3 regions of the Streptomyces sp. NBC_01294 genome follow, and region 2 is predicted to be linked to each of the others. Evidence: riboswitches for the same ligand, from Rfam matches in the RefSeq annotation. Region 2 holds a riboswitch; each other region holds the start of a gene.
The links. Region 2 has a riboswitch for cobalamin ahead of OG534_RS01600 (prenyltransferase/squalene oxidase repeat-containing protein). Riboswitches for the same ligand answer to the same signal wherever they lie in the genome.

Region 1 (7,021 bases), 160 kb from region 2:
GCGATCCGCCGATCCCGGGGATCACGCCGAGCCGGATCTCGGGCTGCCCGAACTTCGCGGTGTCGGCGGCGAGCAGGATGTCGCAGAGCATCGCGAGCTCGCAGCCGCCGCCCAGGGCGTAGCCGGAGACCGCCGCGACCGTGGGCGTCCGTACCTGGCCGAGCCGGTCCCAGGCGGTGAACCAGTCGCTGAGGTACATGTCCATGTAGCCCTGCGGCCGTATCTCCTTGATGTCGGCGCCCGCGGCGAAGGCCTTCGCGGAGCCCGTCAGGACGATGCAGCCGACCTCCGGGTCCCGGTCCAGTTGCTCCGCGGCGGCCACCACCTCGGTCATGACCTGCAGGTTGAGGGCGTTGAGGGCCTCCGGCCGGTTGAGGGTGAGCACGGCCACCCGCCCCTTGCGTTCCAGCAGGATGGTCTCGTAGGCCGTGGGGGCGCTCATGCGGGTGTTCCGTTCTGCGGTCGGAGGGTGCGGACGATGGCCGAGAAGTCCAGGCCGGCGCCCTCCCCCTCGGCGAATGCGGCGTACATGGCGGCTGCCTTGAGGCCCAGGGGGGCGTCCACGCCGCCGGCCCGCAGGGCGTTCGCTGCCAGGGTGAGGTCCTTGGCCATCAGGGGCGCGGCGAAGCCGGGCCGGTACTCGCGGTTGGCGGGGCTGGCCGGAACGGGTCCGGGCACGGGGCAGTTGACGGTGAGCGCCCAGCACTGGCCGGAGGCGGTGGAGGCCACGTCGTAGAGGGCCTGGTGGTCCAGGCCGAGGCTCTCGGCTAGGACGAAGGCCTCGCTGACCCCGATCATCGAGACGGCGAGGATCATGTTGTTGCAGATCTTCGCGGCCTGCCCGGCGCCCGCCGCGCCGCAGTGCACGGCCTTCTTGCCCATGGCGGAGAGCAGGGGCTGCGCCGCCGCGAACTCGGCGGCGCCGCCGCCCGCCATGAAGGTGAGGCTCGCGGCCTGTGCGCCCACCACCCCGCCCGAGACGGGCGCGTCGAGGGACCGGTGGCCGGCCGCCACGGCGGCCTCGTGCGCCGCGCGCGCGTCGGCCACGTCGATGGTGGAGCAGTCGACGAACAGGGTTCCGGGCCGCGCTGCCGCCAGCAGCCCGTCCTCCCGGTACAGGGCGAGGACGTGCCTGCCCGCCGGGAGCATGGTGATCACCACATCGGCGTCGGCGGCCGCCGACGCGGCCGACCCGGCCGGCTCCACCCCCGTCGCCGCGGCGGCGCCCAGGAGCTCCGGCACCAGGTCGAAGCCGAGGACGCGGTAGCCGGCCTTCACCAGGTTGGCCGCCATCGGGCCACCCATGTGGCCCAGTCCGACGAACGCCACGGTACTGCTCACCAGGGCACCTCCTGAGTCGAATCGGTGGCGGCGAGGCGCAGTTCGCGCGCGCCGAGCGGGGCGAAGAACCGTTCCACGTCCGCCGTGCCGACCTCGGCGAGGGTGGGCGGGGTCCAGTGCGGGGTGCGGTCCTTGTCGATCACCTGGGCGCGGATGCCCTCCACCAGGTCGGGGGAGGCCAGAGCCGCGCAGGAGACCCGGTACTCCTGCTCCAGGACCCTTTCCAGCGGGCCCAGATCGCGTGCCCGGCGCAGCGCGGCCAGGGTGACCTTCAGTGCCGTGGGCGATTTCGCCGCCAGGGCGGCCGCGGCCTCCTTTGCGCCGGGGACGCCGGTGGCGAGCAGCCGCCGGACGATCTCCTCGACCGTGTCCGCCGCGTAGCACGCGTCGATCCACGCGCGGGCGGCGGCGAGGTCACCGGGCGGCGGCGTTTGCACCCGCGCGCCGAGGCCCTCGTGTACGGAGGTCCGCGCGAGGTCGGCGGCCAGTGCGGGGAGCTCCGCCGCGGGGACGAAGTGGTCCGCGAGCCCGCACAGCAGGGCGTCGGCCGCCCCGACCGGCGTACCGGTCAGGGCCAGGTGGGTGCCCAGTTCGCCCGGGGCCAGCCCGAGCAGGTAGGTTCCGCCGACGTCGGGGACGAAGCCGATGCCCGTCTCGGGCATGGCGACGCGGGAGCGTTCGGTGACGATCCGGACGCTGCCGTGGGCCGAGACCCCGACGCCGCCGCCCATGACGATGCCGTCCATCAGGGCCACGTACGGCTTGGGGTAGCGGGCGATGCGGGCGTTGAGCCGGTACTCGTCGCGCCAGAAGTCCGCGGAGGCGCTGCCGCCCGTGCGGGCATCCTCGTGGATCGAGCGGATGTCGCCCCCGGCGCACAGGCCGCGTTCACCGGCGCCCTCGATGACGACGGTCTCGACGGCCGGGTCGTGCTGCCAGGCGGTGAGCGCCTCGTCGATGCGGAGCACCATGGCGTGGCTGAGGGCGTTGAGCGCCTTGGGGCGGTTGAGGGTGAGGTACGCGGCGTGGCCCTCGGTGCGCAGCAGGACGTGGTCGCGGTCTTCGTGGGGTGCGTGGGGTGCGTGGGTCATCGCAGGGTCTCCGTGAGTCCGCGGGCGACGATGACCCGCATGATCTCGTTGGTGCCTTCCAGGATCTGATGGACGCGCAGGTCGCGGACGATCTTCTCGATGCCGTATTCGCCGAGGTAGCCGTATCCGCCGTGGAGCTGCAGAGCCCGGTCGGCGACGGTGTAGCCGGTGTCGGTGGCGAAACGCTTGGCCATCGCGCACAGCCGGGGGGCCAGCGGATCGTCCGAGTCGAGGGCCTCGGCGGCCTGCCGGACCAGCGCGCGGGCGGCGGCCAGTTCGGTGGCCATGTCCGCGAGCCTGAACTGCAGCGCCTGGGCGTCCAGGAGCCGCCCTCCGAAGGCCTCGCGGTCGGCGAGGTGGACCAGGCTGCGGTCCAGGGCGCTCTGGGCGCCGCCGAGCGAGCAGGCGGCGATGCCGAGCCGGCCGCCGTTGAGGCCGTTCATGGCGATGCGGAAGCCGTCGCCCTCGGCGCCGAGCCGGCGGTCGGCGGGGATGCGCACGCCGTCGAGGACGACCTGGCGGGTGGGCTGCGCGTTCCAGCCCATCTTGTGCTCGTTGGGGCCGAAGGAGACCCCGGGGTCCTCGCGTGCGACGACGAACGCCGAGATCCCGCCGGGCCCGCTCTCGCCGGTGCGGGCCATGACGATGTAGACCCCGGCGGCCCCGGCGCCGGAGATGAACTGCTTGACGCCGGTCAGCACGTAGTGGTCGCCGTTCCGCTCGGCGCGGGTGCGCAAGGCTCCCGCGTCGGAGCCGGCCCCGGGTTCGGTGAGGCAGTAGCTGCCCAGGGAGTCGGCCGAGCACAGGCCCGGCAGCCAGCGGCGGCGCTGCGCGGCGTCCCCGTAGCGGTCGATCATCCAGGCGACCATGTTGTGGATGGAGAGGTAGCCGGCGATGGACGGGCAGCCGGTGGCCAAGGTCTCGAAGACGAGGACGCCGTCGGCGCGGCCGAGCCCCGAACCGCCGTGCTCCTCCCGCACGTAGACGCCGCCGAGACCGAGGACCGCGGCCCGGCGGATGACCTCGACGGGGAAGTGCTTGTCCCGGTCCCAGGCGACGGCGTACGGGGCCAGGTGCTCCTGGGCGAAGTCGAGGGTGACCTCGGCGAGGGCGAGCTGGTCCTCGGTGAGGGTGGTCACGGCGCTCATCCCATCGTCGGGATCGTGAAGCTCGCGCCCTCCTTGGCCCCGGAGGGCCAGCGCGAGGTGACGGTCTTGGTCCGGGTGTAGAAGCGGATGGAGTCCGGTCCGTGCTGGTTCAGATCCCCGAAACCGGACCGCTTCCAGCCGCCGAAGGTGTGGTACGCCACCGGGACGGGGATCGGCACGTTGACGCCGACCATGCCGGCGCCCACCCGGCGGGTGAAGTCGCGGGCGGTGTCGCCGTCGCGGGTGAAGATCGCGACGCCGTTGCCGTACGGGTGCTCGGTGGGCAGGCGCAGTGCCTCCTCGTAGTCGGCGGCCCGTACGACGGACAGCACCGGCCCGAAGATCTCCTCCCGGTAGATCCGCATCGAGGGGGTGACCCGGTCGAAGAGGGTGGCGCCGGCGAAGTAGCCGTTCTCGTGCCCGGCCAGGGTGAACCCGCGTCCGTCGACGACGAGTTCGGCTCCCTCGGTGGCGCCGATGCCCACGTAGCGGTTGACCCGGTCGAGCGCGTCACGGCTCACCAGCGGCCCGAAGTCTGCCTCGGGGTCGTCGGAGCGGCCGACGCGCAGGGTGGCGATGCGCTCCTTCAGCTTGGCCACCAGCGCGTCCGCGGTCTCCTCGCCGACGGGGACGGCCACGGCGATGGCCATGCAGCGCTCGCCGGCCGACCCGTATCCGGCGCCGATGAGCGCCTCCACGGCCTGGTCGAGATCGGCGTCCGGCATCACGATCATGTGGTTCTTGGCGCCGCCGAAGCACTGGGCGCGCTTGCCGTGGGCGGCGGCGGTGGCGTAGATGTGCGCGGCGATCGGGGTGGAGCCGACGAAGCCGAGGGCCTGCACGCGGGGGTCTTCGAGGAGGGTGTCGACGGCCTCCTTGCCGCCGTTGACCACGTTGAGCACGCCGGGCGGCAGGCCGGCTTCCAGGAAGAGCTCGGCGAGCCGCAGCGGTACGGACGGGTCCCGTTCCGAGGGCTTCAGGATGAAGGAGTTGCCGCAGGCCAGAGCCGGTGCGGCCTGCCACAGCGGGATCATCGCCGGGAAGTTGAAGGGGGTGATCCCGGCGACCACGCCGAGCGGCGCGCGCAGGGAGTGCACGTCGATGCCCGTGCCCGCGTTGTCGGTGAACTCCCCCTTCAGCAGGTGCGGGACGCCGGCGGCGAACTCGACCACCTCCAGGCCGCGTTGCAGGTCACCGTGCGCGTCGGCGACGGTCTTGCCGTGCTCGGCCGACAGCATGCGGGCGAGGGAGTCCCGCTCGCCCTCGACCAGTTGGAGGAAGCGCAGCAGCACGCGCGAGCGGCGCTGCGGGTTCCACTGGCCCCAATCCGCCTGCGCCTCCTCGGCGTTCGCGATGGCCGCCTCGGTGTCGGCGCGCCCGGCGAGCGGGACGCGGGCCTGGACGGTGCCGGTGTTGGGGTCGTACACGTCGGCGAAGAGTCCGGATGTTCCGGTGGTGTGCTTGCCGCCGATGAAATGGGTGAGTTCACGGACCATGGGTGCCTGCTCTCGTCAGGTTGGATCCGGGGATGGCACGGCGGACCGGCGAACGCGCCCGGTGGGGTGCGCCGCTGGGGAAGGCCGTGAGAACTACGAGCGTGCGCAGGTGTGCGCGCGCTCCGCCGGATCACCAGGGTCCTGGGTACAAACCGGTGCCATGCGTGTCTGCTCCATCCTCGTGGACAACACGGAACGTTCCGCGGCCGGTATCCTGACTCCCGGATCACCGCGTGCCGCCCGCCTTCCCGACAGACCTCGTCAGTGGCGTGTGGATGGCAGCACACTCCCCGGTCACAGTGGCGGGACCGTGCCGGTTTCTCACCGGCTTCCCTGCACCGCGGACCTTGTGCGGCGAACATATAGTTGGACGTCCTAGTAAGTCCAGACCCCCCTGCCGCGCGCCGGCGTCCGTCAGCCGTGGGCCGGGGCGGAGTTCCTGGTCACCGGGTACGGGATGAAAGTGCTGCTGTTCTCGTCGACGGCCAGGACCCGGCCGAGCGGCGGGACGGCCCGCTGCGGGCAGTCGAGGCGTTCGCAGAGCCTGCAGCCCATGCCGATGGGCGTGGCCGCCGCCGTGTTGTCGAGGTCGAGCCCGTCGGCGTACACGAGCCGGGAGGCGTGCCGGATCTCGCATCCGAGCCCGATCGCGAAGGTCTTGCCGGGCTCGCCCCAGCCGCCGCGGTGGCGGGTGACGGCGCGGGCGGTCCACAGGAACCGCTGCCCGTCGGGCATGGCGGCGACCTGGACGTGGATGCGACCGGGCGCGGCGAAGGCCTCGTACACGTTCCACAGCGGGCAGGTGCCGCCCGCGCGGGAGAAGTGGAATCCGGTGGCGGACTGCCGCTTGGACATGTTCCCGGCCCGGTCCACCCGGACGAAGGAGAAGGGAACCCCGCGCAGCCTGGGCCGTTGCAGGGTGCTGAGGCGGTGGCAGACCGTCTCGTAGCCGATCCCGAAGTGGTCGGTGAGCCGCTCGATGTCGTAGCGGAACTCCTCCGCGGCGGTGTGGAAGGCCGTGTACGGGAGGATGAGCGCGGCCGCGAAGTAGTTGGCGATGCCGATCCGCGCGAGGGCGTGCACGGGGGAGCCGGGCGGGAAGTCCTCGGTGGCCAGCCGGTCCAGTTCGGCCCCGTACTCGATCAGCGCCAGCTGCGTGGCCATCCGGAACGCCTGCTGGCCCGGCCGCAGCCGGTTCGACAGGTGCAGGACCCGGGCGGTCGCGTCGTAGTGGTGCAGCCGGTCGGAATCCGGGGCGGTCCTGACGCCGTGCCGATCGGACAGCCGGCGGGTCAGGGCGCGGATGACGTCACCGGGGCGGATGCCGATCTCGCGGGCGAGGGCTTCGGCCGCCAGATCGGTCTCGTGCAGGTAGTTCTGCCGCCGGTAGAAGAACTCGCGGATCTCCTCGTGGGGCGAGCGGGGTGCGTCCGTCACCGCGTCCCGGCCGTCGGCGGCGTCGGCGAGGCGCTCGGCCAGGAGCTGGCCGCGCCGGCCCAGGTCCAGCAGGACCGAGGCGACGGCAGGCATCCGGGTGGCCAGTTCGGCCAGGTCGGAGGGGGAGACGCGGGCCTCGGCGACCTCCTTGGCGAGCGCCTCGCGCAGGTCCGCGACCAGGCGGCTGGTGTCGCGCTCCGAGAAGAACCCCGGATCGACCCCGAACGCCTCGGTGAGGCGCAGCAGCACGGGGACGGTCAGCGGCCGGGAGTCGTGCTCCATCTGGTTGAGGTAGCTGGGGGAGATGGCCAGCACCCGTGCCAGGTCGGCCTGGGTCATCCGCCGCTCCTCGCGGAGCCGCCGCAGCCGCGCTCCCGCGTACGTCTTGCTCACCGCACTCCTCCACCGTTGGCATGCGTCAATGCGTCGTCAGGGTACGTGGACCTTCGCCGCCGAGGAGCTTCGCAACCTTGGCAATTTCGGCTCCGAAGATTCGCAAAGCTTGGCA
Region 2 (7,021 bases):
GGCCGGCGACGCCCCAGCCGTTGGAGCTGGTGTTGACCCCGTACAGGGAGTTGAAGGCACCGGAGTTGGCGACGAGCTTGCCCTTGAGGAAGTTCTTGGCCTGGACGACGTCGGTGTCGGTGTTGGGGACGCCGGAGACGCAGAGGGCGGCCATCGCGGCGCCGGTCATGTCGACGTCGCTCGCGGAGTTGAGGACGGTGGGGTTGCCCTCGGCCTTCTGGTAGGTCCAGCCGCCGTCGACGTGCTGGTTGGCCCGGATGCGCGTGACCATCGAGTCGGTGAGTGCCTGCGGAACACGGGCGCCGCCGGCCTGGGTCTTCGCGCCGCCCAGGGAGAGGGCCGCGAAGACGGTGCCGTTGAAGTTGCCGGACGGCCCGAAGTAGCCCGCCTCGGCGGTCTGCCAGTACGAGTAGACGTGCGCGATGAGGTTGCGGGAGGCCGACACGCGGGCCGGGTCGATGCCCGCGGCGTACGCGTTCAGGGTGCCGCGCTCGTAGTCGGTGACCACCGGTGCGCCGGAGGGCCAGCCCGCGGTGGACAGAAGGTTGCGGTAGACGGTCCGGGCGTTCTTCGTGGTGTCCCCGCCGGGGGCGACGTCGACGACCGCGGTGCCGGCGGCGGCGAAGGTGCTGAACGCCCACTCGTTGGACAGGCCGGAGCCGGCGTACGAACCGTCGGCCGCCTGGAGGGACTTGAGGTAGGCGACGCCGTTGGTCTTCGACGTGGCGATCTGCGCCGGCGACGAGGTCGCGAAGGCGGGCAGCGCGGTGAGGGCGAGGGCGCCGAGGGCGGCGGGCACCGCGAGCGCGAGGCGGCGGGGCGTGCGGGGACGGGGCGTGCGGGGACGGGACATGGCCTGCTCCTGGAATCGGCGGACGCCGGCCACTGCCTGGACACGCCGCAAGGAGCCCGCTCACGGTGGCGGGGCAGGGGCATGGCCGGAGAGCCGCCGTCCGGAACGCGTGGTACGGCTTCTGTGGTGCATCGCCGGATGGGCATTCGGGCTCGGAAACGGCCCCCGCCGTCCCACACCGCTGCGCGTCAGCTCCGGCATCGCACCGGATTCCCCCACGTGGCAGCCCAGGACGCTACCCGAGTGATCAAGGGACCGCCAGCCACCGGATCCGTGACGCGGACCGCCTCCGCCCGGGGCTGGTCCGCTGAGACTCAGGCCACCTTGACGCGTCGTCGGGATCCGTGTTGCACTCCGCCTGATAACTGCTCAGCACCAGGGGAAGCCGGTCGAATTCCGGCGCTGTCCCGCAACCGTAGGCCCGGTTCTTCCCGGGCGAGCCGGAATGCCTGGTGTTGGGCCACAGTACGAAGAGCGCCGTCGCGGATTGCGGTGTGGTCGTCGCAGCCTCTCCATGGCCTCAGGCCGTGCAGGGGCGCATCGCCACGTACGCAGCCGCCCGGCAGAGACGAGGGCTGCGGTGGGGACCGAACAGCAGGCAAAACGGCAATCGGGGACGAGACGGCGGCTCCTCTCCCTCGTGACCGCGACCTTCCTGACGCTCGGTGCGGGAGTGGCCCTCCTCACGGTTCCCTCGTCCGCCAACGCCGACCCGATCGAGCAGTGCACGGCCACCACCGGCGCCGTCGTCGCCGTCGACTTCGGACCCTTCGGCGGCAAGGTCGAGCGCGGCTGCGACACCACGCCGACGACCGGTTACGAGCTGCTGCACACCGGCGGCTTCACGACCGAGGGCACCGTCCACGACGGCCCGGCCTTCATCTGCCGCATGGGCAACGGCTCCTTCAACTCCGGTACGCAGTACCCCACTCCGGACAAGGAGGACTGCGTCCTCACCCCGCAGGCCACCGCGTACTGGTCGTACTGGATCGCCTCGCCCGGTCAGAAGAACTGGACCTACAGCCCGCTCGGTGCCATGTCGCGCACCCCGAAGCCCGGTGACGTGGACGCCTGGGTGTTCGGCGGCACCGACATCGGCGGCACTTCGGGCAAGCCCACCTTCTCCCCCGACGACGTGCGCGCGGGCGGCGGCGCCCCCTCACCGGACCCGACCGGGCCGACCGTGCCGCCGACCGTTCCGCCGGGCGCGGTCGACGTGGCCGCCGCCACCCGCTGGCTCACCGGGAAGCTGACGGACGGGGAGCGCGTCGTCGACGAGGGCTCCACCACTCCGAACCACTTCCTCACCAGCGAGGTCGTATTCGCCCTGGCCGCCACCGACAGGGAGAGCCCGGCGGCCCGGAAGGCCGCCGACTTCCTCGCCACGCCCGAGCAGACGGACGCGTACGCCTACCCGGCCGGCAAGGACGGGATCCCCGACGCCGGCGCCGCCGCGCGCCTCGCGCTCGTCGCCGAGGCCACCGGCAAGGACCCCCGTGCCTTCGGCGGCCACGACCTGCTCGGCGACCTCGTCAAGTACGTCTGCCCCAGGGACATCGGTGACGGTGAGACCGTCGAAGGCTGTCTGACCAGGGGGGACTTCCGGACCACCGGCCAGGCCGACGCCCAGGCCATGGCCGTCATCGCCCTCCTCAACGGTGGCGTGACGCCTCCCGCCGACGCCGTGAACCGGCTGAATGGCCTGCAGTGCGAGGACGGCGGCTTCACCGGCATCCTCATCCGCGCCGGCGAATGGTGCGACAGCGACGCGAGCTCCACGGGCCTGATCGCCCTGGCCCTCAAGCGGGCCGGCGGCCACGACGCGGCCGTCGAAAGGGCGCGGGCCCAGCTCAAGAAGTCCCAACTGGCGAGCGGCGCCTGGCCCTCCGCCTCCTTCATGACCACCGGCAGCCCGGCTTCCACCGGTTGGGCCGCCCAGGCCCTGCGCGCCCTCGGCGACGCCGGCCACGCGGACGCGGGCCTCTCGTGGCTCTCCAAGCACCAGTTCCCCGAGGGCGGTTTCGGCTTCGAGGCGGACGACACCGCATCGCGCGTGTTCGCCACCGTCCCCGTCGCCGTCGCGGGTGCCAAGAGCGACCTGGTGGCCCTGACGGGCAAGAAGGCCGACCCGACGCCGACGCCGACCGAGCCCAAGCCGACGCCCACGGATCCCAAGCCCACACCGACCGAGCCCAAGCCGACGCCCACCGAACCGAAGCCCACACCGACTGAACCGAAGCCCACGCCCACCGCCCCCAAGCCGACGGTCCCGCCGGGCGACGGACCGGACATCAAGAAGGGCGTGGCGTACCTCACCGCCCCCAAGCAGCTGATCCAGGGCCGCTACTACGAGAGCGAGCCCGGTGGGGGCCGTGCCGACTACGGCATGACCATCGACGGCGCCTACGCCCTCGCGGCCACCGGCGGTGACAACGCGACGCTGCGCAACATCGTCGACTTCTTCGACAAGGGCGGCAAGGACGCCCAGAACCGCGGCATCCACGACTGGACCCTCGTCGGCACGAAGTACGCGTCCGGCGGCTCCATCGGCAAGGCCGCCGTGCTCGCCGAGGCCGTGGGCCGCGACCCCCGCAACTTCGGCGGCCAGGACCTGATCTCCGCGCTCGCCAAGATCACCTGCCAGGCCAAGACCTCGACCCGCCAGGAGTGTGCGTCCAAGGGCAACTACGCCTACGCCACCTCCGTCTTCAAGCAGTCGCTCGGCGTCATCGCCCAGGTCCGCGCCGGCGAGACGGCCGCCGCGGCCGAGCCGATCGCGTACCTCAAGAGCCTCCAGGACCCCTCCGGCGGCTGGGTCAGCCTGATCGGCGAGCCCAGCACCACCGAGGTCGACTCCACCGCCATGGCCGCCATGACCGTGGACCTGCTGCCCGACGCCGACTCGCAGCGTGCCGTGGACCAGGCGCTGGCCTGGCTCGCGGCGCAGCAGAAGGCAGACGGCGGTTTCGAAGGCGCCTCCGGGAACTCCGTCAACTCCGCCGCCCTCGCCATCCAAGGGCTCTCGCTGGACGCGGCCAAGTACAGCGCCCAGATCGCCAAGGCCCGCACGTTCCTCGCGAGCCAGCAGAACGCCGACGGCGGCTTCAACGTCGCCAAGGGCAGCCAGCCCGGTTCCGACGTCCGGGCCTCCACCCAGGCCATCAGCGGCACCACCGGCGTCTCCTTCGGCACCCTCACCCGCAGCCTGGACGGCACCACCCCGCAGCCCGTCCCCAGCTCCACGGCCACCTCGGGCGGCACCGGTGGTACGAGTGGCAGCGGTGGTACGGGTGGTACGCCGGTCATCGTGACGCCCGGCGAGACCACGGGCGGCGCGGGCAGCGGCGTCGCCGTCGCGCAGGGCGGTCCGGGCGGTCCGGGCGGTCCGGGCGGTCCGGGCGGTCCGGGCGGTCCGGGCGGCAACCTCGCCTCCACCGGCGTCCAGGTCGGTGTGCTGGCGGGTACCGCAGCCGCGCTGACGCTGGCCGGCTGGCGCCTCGTCGTCATGGCGCGCGCACGCCGCAACCCCGCGGAGGCGGACCGATGAACTCCCGCTTCATGCGCGCCCTCGCCCGCGCAACGTCCGTGCTCGGACTGACGGTTGCGGCGTTCGCCGCCACCGCCGGCCCGGCCGGGGCCGCCCCGCAGCCGATGGGCCAGTGCACGACCTCGTCCGGTGTCGTCCTCGCGGTGGACTTCAGCCACTGGGGCGGGCCCGTCTACCGCTCCTGCGGCACCGCGCCCACCACCGGCTACGAACTCCTGAACCAGGGCGGCTGGGCGACCACCGGCACCGGCCACGACGGCCCCGCCTTCATCTGCCGGATCGGCTACAGCGGCCACCAGGGCGGCAAGCAGTACCCGACCCCGCAGCAGGACGACTGCGTCCTCACCCCGCCCGCCTCCGCCTACTGGTCGTACTGGCACGCGAACCCCGGCCAGAACACCTGGGAGTACAGCCAGCTCGGCGCCATGCTCTACAAGCCGAAGCCCGGCAGCGTCGACCTGTGGATCTTCGGCGGCACGAACATCGAGGGCACCGAGGGCAAACCCACGGTCACCCCCGACCAGTTGCGCGCCAAGAACACCAGGCCGACCGGCGGGCCCGCGCCCAAGGACACCCGCACGGCCGCTCCCCTCCCCCCGAGCGTCAACACGGGCCCCAAACCGGAGAACCCGCCGCCGCCGACCACGGCGCCCGGCCCCACGGCTTCGGAAAGCCCCTCGGCCTCGGCGAGCCCCTCCGAGAGCGTCTCGCCCACGCCCTCCGCGCCACCTTCGTCCAGTGCCCCCGCCGAGGCCGCGCCCGCACCCGGCCCCGCGGTCGTCGACGCGGCGCCCGCCGCCGACACCCAGCACGACGCGGGCTCGTACCTGCCCGCCGTCGCCACCGGAGCGCTGGTGCTGCTGATCGGCGCCGCCGCCGTGTTCGCGGCCAAGCGCCGCCGTCGTGCGGAGTAGCCGCGTGTCACGCACCATCACGGCCGCGGCCAAGCCGCCCGCGTCCGGCCTCGCGCCGGATGCGGGCGGCCGCCGTCTGCCCCGCACCGTGCATCCCGTCGCGTGGTGGATCTGGGCCCTGGCCCTGGCCACGGCGGTGAGCCGCACCAACAACCCGCTGCTGCTGTTCCTCGTCCTCGCGGTCCTCGGCTACGTGATCACCATGCGCCGTACCGAGGCCCCCTGGGCGCGGGGCTTCAAGTACTACCTCTACCTCGCGCTCACCGTCGTCGCGATCCGCGTCGTCTTCCGCGCCGTCTTCGCCACGGGCATCACGCCCCGCGACCACTTCCTCTTCTCCCTCCCCCACATCCCCACCCCCGACTGGTACGCGGGCATCCAGCTCGGCGGGCCGGTGTCGCTGGAAGCGCTGCTCTCGGCCGCGACCGACGGGCTGCGCCTGGCCTGCATGCTGTGCTGCATCGGCGCCGCCAACACCCTCGCCAACCCCAAACGGGCCCTGCGCGTCCTGCCCGGCGCCCTCTACGAACTCGGGGTCGCCGTCACCGTGTCCATCAGCGTCGCACCCCAGCTGGTGCAGAGCGTCCAGCGCGTCCACCGGGCCAAGCGGCTGCGGGCCGGCCGCGCCAAGGGGCTCCGGGCCCTGCGCGGCATCATCGTCCCCGTCCTCGAAGACGCCCTGGAGCGGTCCCTGCGGCTGGCCGCTGCCATGGACTCCCGCGGCTACGGCCGCGCCGGCACGGCCACCCGCCGCTCCCGCCGTCTGACGGGCGCCCTGATGCTGCTCGGCATGTGCGGCCTGTGCGCCGGGGCGTACGGCCTCCTCGACGCCACCGCGCCGAAGCTGCTCGGGCTCCCCGCCATGGGCGCGGGCGCCCTGCTGTGCTTCGCCGGACTCCGCCTCGGCGGCCGCCGCATCACCCGCACCACCTACCGGCCCGACCCCTGGCGGGCCGCGGAGTGGGCCGTCGCGGGCTGCGGCGTCCTGTCCGCGGTACTCCTCTTCAGCAACGCCGGCTTCAACGCCGCCGAGCTCAACCCGTCCATCTACCCGCTCAGCTGGCCCGCGCTGCCGCTGGTACCCGCCGCGGCGATCCTCCTCGCCGGGACCGCCGGCTTCCTGGCACCGCCCCCGGCCGCCCCCGCCCGACCGGCCGCTCCCGCCCGATCGACCGCCCCCGTACAGCGCACCGAGGAACCCAAGTGATCCACTTCGACCAGGTCACCGTCCAGTACGAGGACACGGCCGAACCCGTGCTGCGCGACGTGGACCTGACCGTCGAGGAGGGCGAACTCTGCCTCGTCGTCGGCCACACCGGCGTCGGCAAGTCCACCCTGCTCGGCGCCGTCAACGGGCTCGTCCCGCACTTCACCGGCGGCACTCTCTACGGGCGCGTCCTCGTCGACGGCCGCGACACCGCCGACCACCCGCCGCGCGAACTCGCGGATGTGGTCGGCGTCGTGGGACAGGACCCGCTCGACGGTTTCGTCACCGACACCGTCGAGGAGGAACTCGCCTACGCCATGGAACAGTTGGCGGTCCCCCCGGCCACCATGCGCAAACGCGTCGAGGAGACCCTCGACCTCCTCGGCCTCGCCGACCTCCGCCACCGCGCCCTGCACGAGCTCTCCGGCGGGCAGCAACAGCGTGTCGCCATCGGCTCGGTCCTCACCGCCCACCCCCGGATCCTGGTCCTCGACGAGCCC
Region 3 (7,021 bases), 7.6 Mb from region 2:
GCAGGCCGTCGGCGAGGGGGGTCTCCCAGCTCTTCTTCCCGAATACGGAGCCGGCGAGGAGGTGCTCACCGCCCCACAGGTCGTTGACGAGGATGTCGAGCCGCCCCTGTTCCCGGTCGATCCGCTCGACGAGGGCGCGTACCTGGTCCTCGTCGAGGTGGTCCGTGGGCACCGCGATGCCGGTGCCGCCGGCCGCGGTGACCAACTCGGCTGTCTCCTCGATGGTTTCGCTCGTCCGGCCGACCTCGCTGGCCCGGGTACGGGTGGTGCGGCCGGTGACGTACACGGTGGCGCCGGCCCGGCCGAGCTCGACGGCCTGGGCGCGTCCGGCACCGCGGGTGGCCCCCGCCACGAGCGCGATCCGGCCGGCGAGCGGGCGCCGCGGGTGGTCGGGGCCGGCGTTCCGGATGGTGATGTCCTCGTTGCTCATGTCATCCATCGTTCACGCCAATCCCGACAGATCCTGTCACCCTTTCTCCGCACCTCGCCGATCACCCGACGCCGCGCGCCGTCGGCCGTACGCCACCCGAGGCGTGCCGATCAGCACCCATCCTGGCGGCTACCTCGCCGGCGGACCGGAGGGTCCGCGTCCCGGTCACCGTCGTCGGCGGCAAGCCGAAGTCCCTGACGGTCCATCTCGTACGACGACGGCTACACCTGGCGCAGGGCCCCGGTCGCGTCCGGCGCGGTGACGGTGAAGAACCCGCCGAAGGGCGGCCACGTGTCCCTGCGGGGCACGGTGACCGACGCCTCGGGCAGCAAGTCGGAGATCACGATCACCCGGGCCTATCTGACGGACTGATCGCCGCGGCCCGGTCGCGCACGGAGGCTCGTCGGGCTCCGTGCGCACCGGGCCCGCACTCGTGCCTCCGGGTGCGGGGCCCGTACTCCGGCCTCCGGGTGCGGGGGCCCGTACGCGGGTCCCCGCACCCGGAGGGGATCAGGCGCCCCAGCGCAGGGCGATCGTGTCGCCCACGTTGATCACCTTCTCGCGGAGCGCGCCGGCGAAGGCGGAGCCGTCGACGCTCACCTTCCAGGTGTTGCCGCCGCTGTTGGCCTTGCCGTTGACGTTAGTGATGGTGCCGGTGCCCGACGAGGGGGTGACGCCGGTGACACAGCCCGACGGGGTGGCGCCGCTGGTCGCCGCGTTCAGGACGTCGCCGAGGGTGGTGGTCGTACCGGTCGGCGTGAAGGCCACCGAGCAGACCTTGAGGTTGCCGGCGCCGTCGTCGACGGTCAGGGCGAGCTTGGTGGCGGTGCCGGCGGTCAAGGTGGACTGCGCGACCCACTGCGGGGCCCCGGGGGTGACCGGGACGGGCGGGGCCGTGGTGAATCCGCCACCGGCCACGGCGCGCAGCGCGTCGATCGACGCGTAGGCGGTCGGGGTGGTGTCGGACGGCTTGTACTTGAAGCCGCCCGCCGGGTTGTACTGGTTGGCGATCAGGAAGTCGATCGGGGTCTTGCCGTTGACGGTGAGGAAGTCACCGGTCTGCGGGTTGATGCTGCAGGCGTTGAGGCCGGCGACGCCCCAGCCGTTGGAGCTGGTGTTGACCCCGTACAGGGAGTTGAAGGCACCGGAGTTGGCGACGAGCTTGCCCTTGAGGAAGTTCTTGGCCTGGACGACGTCGGTGTCGGTGTTGGGGACGCCGGAGACGCAGAGGGCGGCCATCGCGGCGCCGGTCATGTCGACGTCGCTCGCGGAGTTGAGGACGGTGGGGTTGCCCTCGGCCTTCTGGTAGGTCCAGCCGCCGTCGACGTGCTGGTTGGCCCGGATGCGCGTGACCATCGAGTCGGTGAGTGCCTGCGGAACACGGGCGCCGCCGGCCTGGGTCTTCGCGCCGCCCAGGGAGAGGGCCGCGAAGACGGTGCCGTTGAAGTTGCCGGACGGCCCGAAGTAGCCCGCCTCGGCGGTCTGCCAGTACGAGTAGACGTGCGCGATGAGGTTGCGGGAGGCCGACACGCGGGCCGGGTCGATGCCCGCGGCGTACGCGTTCAGGGTGCCGCGCTCGTAGTCGGTGACCACCGGTGCGCCGGAGGGCCAGCCCGCGGTGGACAGAAGGTTGCGGTAGACGGTCCGGGCGTTCTTCGTGGTGTCCCCGCCGGGGGCGACGTCGACGACCGCGGTGCCGGCGGCGGCGAAGGTGCTGAACGCCCACTCGTTGGACAGGCCGGAGCCGGCGTACGAACCGTCGGCCGCCTGGAGGGACTTGAGGTAGGCGACGCCGTTGGTCTTCGACGTGGCGATCTGCGCCGGCGACGAGGTCGCGAAGGCGGGCAGCGCGGTGAGGGCGAGGGCGCCGAGGGCGGCGGGCACCGCGAGCGCGAGGCGGCGGGGCGTGCGGGGACGGGGCGTGCGGGGACGGGACATGGCCTGCTCCTGGAATCGGCGGACGCCGGCCACTGCCTGGACACGCCGCAAGGAGCCCGCTCACGGTGGCGGGGCAGGGGCATGGCCGGAGAGCCGCCGTCCGGAACGCGTGGTACGGCTTCTGTGGTGCATCGCCGGATGGGCATTCGGGCTCGGAAACGGCCCCCGCCGTCCCACACCGCTGCGCGTCAGCTCCGGCATCGCACCGGATTCCCCCACGTGGCAGCCCAGGACGCTACCCGAGTGATCAAGGGACCGCCAGCCACCGGATCCGTGACGCGGACCGCCTCCGCCCGGGGCTGGTCCGCTGAGACTCAGGCCACCTTGACGCGTCGTCGGGATCCGTGTTGCACTCCGCCTGATAACTGCTCAGCACCAGGGGAAGCCGGTCGAATTCCGGCGCTGTCCCGCAACCGTAGGCCCGGTTCTTCCCGGGCGAGCCGGAATGCCTGGTGTTGGGCCACAGTACGAAGAGCGCCGTCGCGGATTGCGGTGTGGTCGTCGCAGCCTCTCCATGGCCTCAGGCCGTGCAGGGGCGCATCGCCACGTACGCAGCCGCCCGGCAGAGACGAGGGCTGCGGTGGGGACCGAACAGCAGGCAAAACGGCAATCGGGGACGAGACGGCGGCTCCTCTCCCTCGTGACCGCGACCTTCCTGACGCTCGGTGCGGGAGTGGCCCTCCTCACGGTTCCCTCGTCCGCCAACGCCGACCCGATCGAGCAGTGCACGGCCACCACCGGCGCCGTCGTCGCCGTCGACTTCGGACCCTTCGGCGGCAAGGTCGAGCGCGGCTGCGACACCACGCCGACGACCGGTTACGAGCTGCTGCACACCGGCGGCTTCACGACCGAGGGCACCGTCCACGACGGCCCGGCCTTCATCTGCCGCATGGGCAACGGCTCCTTCAACTCCGGTACGCAGTACCCCACTCCGGACAAGGAGGACTGCGTCCTCACCCCGCAGGCCACCGCGTACTGGTCGTACTGGATCGCCTCGCCCGGTCAGAAGAACTGGACCTACAGCCCGCTCGGTGCCATGTCGCGCACCCCGAAGCCCGGTGACGTGGACGCCTGGGTGTTCGGCGGCACCGACATCGGCGGCACTTCGGGCAAGCCCACCTTCTCCCCCGACGACGTGCGCGCGGGCGGCGGCGCCCCCTCACCGGACCCGACCGGGCCGACCGTGCCGCCGACCGTTCCGCCGGGCGCGGTCGACGTGGCCGCCGCCACCCGCTGGCTCACCGGGAAGCTGACGGACGGGGAGCGCGTCGTCGACGAGGGCTCCACCACTCCGAACCACTTCCTCACCAGCGAGGTCGTATTCGCCCTGGCCGCCACCGACAGGGAGAGCCCGGCGGCCCGGAAGGCCGCCGACTTCCTCGCCACGCCCGAGCAGACGGACGCGTACGCCTACCCGGCCGGCAAGGACGGGATCCCCGACGCCGGCGCCGCCGCGCGCCTCGCGCTCGTCGCCGAGGCCACCGGCAAGGACCCCCGTGCCTTCGGCGGCCACGACCTGCTCGGCGACCTCGTCAAGTACGTCTGCCCCAGGGACATCGGTGACGGTGAGACCGTCGAAGGCTGTCTGACCAGGGGGGACTTCCGGACCACCGGCCAGGCCGACGCCCAGGCCATGGCCGTCATCGCCCTCCTCAACGGTGGCGTGACGCCTCCCGCCGACGCCGTGAACCGGCTGAATGGCCTGCAGTGCGAGGACGGCGGCTTCACCGGCATCCTCATCCGCGCCGGCGAATGGTGCGACAGCGACGCGAGCTCCACGGGCCTGATCGCCCTGGCCCTCAAGCGGGCCGGCGGCCACGACGCGGCCGTCGAAAGGGCGCGGGCCCAGCTCAAGAAGTCCCAACTGGCGAGCGGCGCCTGGCCCTCCGCCTCCTTCATGACCACCGGCAGCCCGGCTTCCACCGGTTGGGCCGCCCAGGCCCTGCGCGCCCTCGGCGACGCCGGCCACGCGGACGCGGGCCTCTCGTGGCTCTCCAAGCACCAGTTCCCCGAGGGCGGTTTCGGCTTCGAGGCGGACGACACCGCATCGCGCGTGTTCGCCACCGTCCCCGTCGCCGTCGCGGGTGCCAAGAGCGACCTGGTGGCCCTGACGGGCAAGAAGGCCGACCCGACGCCGACGCCGACCGAGCCCAAGCCGACGCCCACGGATCCCAAGCCCACACCGACCGAGCCCAAGCCGACGCCCACCGAACCGAAGCCCACACCGACTGAACCGAAGCCCACGCCCACCGCCCCCAAGCCGACGGTCCCGCCGGGCGACGGACCGGACATCAAGAAGGGCGTGGCGTACCTCACCGCCCCCAAGCAGCTGATCCAGGGCCGCTACTACGAGAGCGAGCCCGGTGGGGGCCGTGCCGACTACGGCATGACCATCGACGGCGCCTACGCCCTCGCGGCCACCGGCGGTGACAACGCGACGCTGCGCAACATCGTCGACTTCTTCGACAAGGGCGGCAAGGACGCCCAGAACCGCGGCATCCACGACTGGACCCTCGTCGGCACGAAGTACGCGTCCGGCGGCTCCATCGGCAAGGCCGCCGTGCTCGCCGAGGCCGTGGGCCGCGACCCCCGCAACTTCGGCGGCCAGGACCTGATCTCCGCGCTCGCCAAGATCACCTGCCAGGCCAAGACCTCGACCCGCCAGGAGTGTGCGTCCAAGGGCAACTACGCCTACGCCACCTCCGTCTTCAAGCAGTCGCTCGGCGTCATCGCCCAGGTCCGCGCCGGCGAGACGGCCGCCGCGGCCGAGCCGATCGCGTACCTCAAGAGCCTCCAGGACCCCTCCGGCGGCTGGGTCAGCCTGATCGGCGAGCCCAGCACCACCGAGGTCGACTCCACCGCCATGGCCGCCATGACCGTGGACCTGCTGCCCGACGCCGACTCGCAGCGTGCCGTGGACCAGGCGCTGGCCTGGCTCGCGGCGCAGCAGAAGGCAGACGGCGGTTTCGAAGGCGCCTCCGGGAACTCCGTCAACTCCGCCGCCCTCGCCATCCAAGGGCTCTCGCTGGACGCGGCCAAGTACAGCGCCCAGATCGCCAAGGCCCGCACGTTCCTCGCGAGCCAGCAGAACGCCGACGGCGGCTTCAACGTCGCCAAGGGCAGCCAGCCCGGTTCCGACGTCCGGGCCTCCACCCAGGCCATCAGCGGCACCACCGGCGTCTCCTTCGGCACCCTCACCCGCAGCCTGGACGGCACCACCCCGCAGCCCGTCCCCAGCTCCACGGCCACCTCGGGCGGCACCGGTGGTACGAGTGGCAGCGGTGGTACGGGTGGTACGCCGGTCATCGTGACGCCCGGCGAGACCACGGGCGGCGCGGGCAGCGGCGTCGCCGTCGCGCAGGGCGGTCCGGGCGGTCCGGGCGGTCCGGGCGGTCCGGGCGGTCCGGGCGGTCCGGGCGGCAACCTCGCCTCCACCGGCGTCCAGGTCGGTGTGCTGGCGGGTACCGCAGCCGCGCTGACGCTGGCCGGCTGGCGCCTCGTCGTCATGGCGCGCGCACGCCGCAACCCCGCGGAGGCGGACCGATGAACTCCCGCTTCATGCGCGCCCTCGCCCGCGCAACGTCCGTGCTCGGACTGACGGTTGCGGCGTTCGCCGCCACCGCCGGCCCGGCCGGGGCCGCCCCGCAGCCGATGGGCCAGTGCACGACCTCGTCCGGTGTCGTCCTCGCGGTGGACTTCAGCCACTGGGGCGGGCCCGTCTACCGCTCCTGCGGCACCGCGCCCACCACCGGCTACGAACTCCTGAACCAGGGCGGCTGGGCGACCACCGGCACCGGCCACGACGGCCCCGCCTTCATCTGCCGGATCGGCTACAGCGGCCACCAGGGCGGCAAGCAGTACCCGACCCCGCAGCAGGACGACTGCGTCCTCACCCCGCCCGCCTCCGCCTACTGGTCGTACTGGCACGCGAACCCCGGCCAGAACACCTGGGAGTACAGCCAGCTCGGCGCCATGCTCTACAAGCCGAAGCCCGGCAGCGTCGACCTGTGGATCTTCGGCGGCACGAACATCGAGGGCACCGAGGGCAAACCCACGGTCACCCCCGACCAGTTGCGCGCCAAGAACACCAGGCCGACCGGCGGGCCCGCGCCCAAGGACACCCGCACGGCCGCTCCCCTCCCCCCGAGCGTCAACACGGGCCCCAAACCGGAGAACCCGCCGCCGCCGACCACGGCGCCCGGCCCCACGGCTTCGGAAAGCCCCTCGGCCTCGGCGAGCCCCTCCGAGAGCGTCTCGCCCACGCCCTCCGCGCCACCTTCGTCCAGTGCCCCCGCCGAGGCCGCGCCCGCACCCGGCCCCGCGGTCGTCGACGCGGCGCCCGCCGCCGACACCCAGCACGACGCGGGCTCGTACCTGCCCGCCGTCGCCACCGGAGCGCTGGTGCTGCTGATCGGCGCCGCCGCCGTGTTCGCGGCCAAGCGCCGCCGTCGTGCGGAGTAGCCGCGTGTCACGCACCATCACGGCCGCGGCCAAGCCGCCCGCGTCCGGCCTCGCGCCGGATGCGGGCGGCCGCCGTCTGCCCCGCACCGTGCATCCCGTCGCGTGGTGGATCTGGGCCCTGGCCCTGGCCACGGCGGTGAGCCGCACCAACAACCCGCTGCTGCTGTTCCTCGTCCTCGCGGTCCTCGGCTA

Region 1: linked by a shared signal. The riboswitch ahead of OG534_RS02320 (CoA-acylating methylmalonate-semialdehyde dehydrogenase) and the one ahead of OG534_RS01600 (prenyltransferase/squalene oxidase repeat-containing protein) in region 2 are both predicted to bind cobalamin.
Region 3: linked by a shared signal. The riboswitch ahead of OG534_RS35835 (prenyltransferase/squalene oxidase repeat-containing protein) and the one ahead of OG534_RS01600 (prenyltransferase/squalene oxidase repeat-containing protein) in region 2 are both predicted to bind cobalamin.

Annotation. Positions count from the first base shown of each region.
Region 1 covers NZ_CP108423.1:464,096-471,116, reverse strand. Annotated here, with positions in the region: gene OG534_RS02340 (enoyl-CoA hydratase) at 1-442, opposite strand, end outside; gene mmsB (3-hydroxyisobutyrate dehydrogenase) at 439-1,341, opposite strand; gene OG534_RS02330 (enoyl-CoA hydratase/isomerase family protein) at 1,338-2,432, opposite strand; gene OG534_RS02325 (acyl-CoA dehydrogenase family protein) at 2,429-3,580, opposite strand; gene OG534_RS02320 (CoA-acylating methylmalonate-semialdehyde dehydrogenase) at 3,577-5,076, opposite strand; cobalamin riboswitch at 5,264-5,434, opposite strand; gene OG534_RS02315 (short-chain fatty acyl-CoA regulator family protein) at 5,491-6,906, opposite strand.
Region 2 covers NZ_CP108423.1:306,400-313,420, forward strand. Annotated here, with positions in the region: gene OG534_RS01595 (hypothetical protein) at 1-853, opposite strand, end outside; cobalamin riboswitch at 974-1,111, opposite strand; cobalamin riboswitch at 1,192-1,324, shown strand; gene OG534_RS01600 (prenyltransferase/squalene oxidase repeat-containing protein) at 1,434-4,400, shown strand; gene OG534_RS01605 (hypothetical protein) at 4,397-5,314, shown strand; gene OG534_RS01610 (energy-coupling factor transporter transmembrane component T) at 5,319-6,521, shown strand; gene OG534_RS01615 (ABC transporter ATP-binding protein) at 6,518-7,021, shown strand, end outside.
Region 3 covers NZ_CP108423.1:7,914,766-7,921,786, reverse strand. Annotated here, with positions in the region: gene OG534_RS35845 (SDR family oxidoreductase) at 1-430, opposite strand, end outside; gene OG534_RS35840 (hypothetical protein) at 941-2,368, opposite strand; cobalamin riboswitch at 2,489-2,626, opposite strand; cobalamin riboswitch at 2,707-2,839, shown strand; gene OG534_RS35835 (prenyltransferase/squalene oxidase repeat-containing protein) at 2,949-5,915, shown strand; gene OG534_RS35830 (hypothetical protein) at 5,912-6,829, shown strand; gene OG534_RS35825 (energy-coupling factor transporter transmembrane component T) at 6,834-7,021, shown strand, end outside.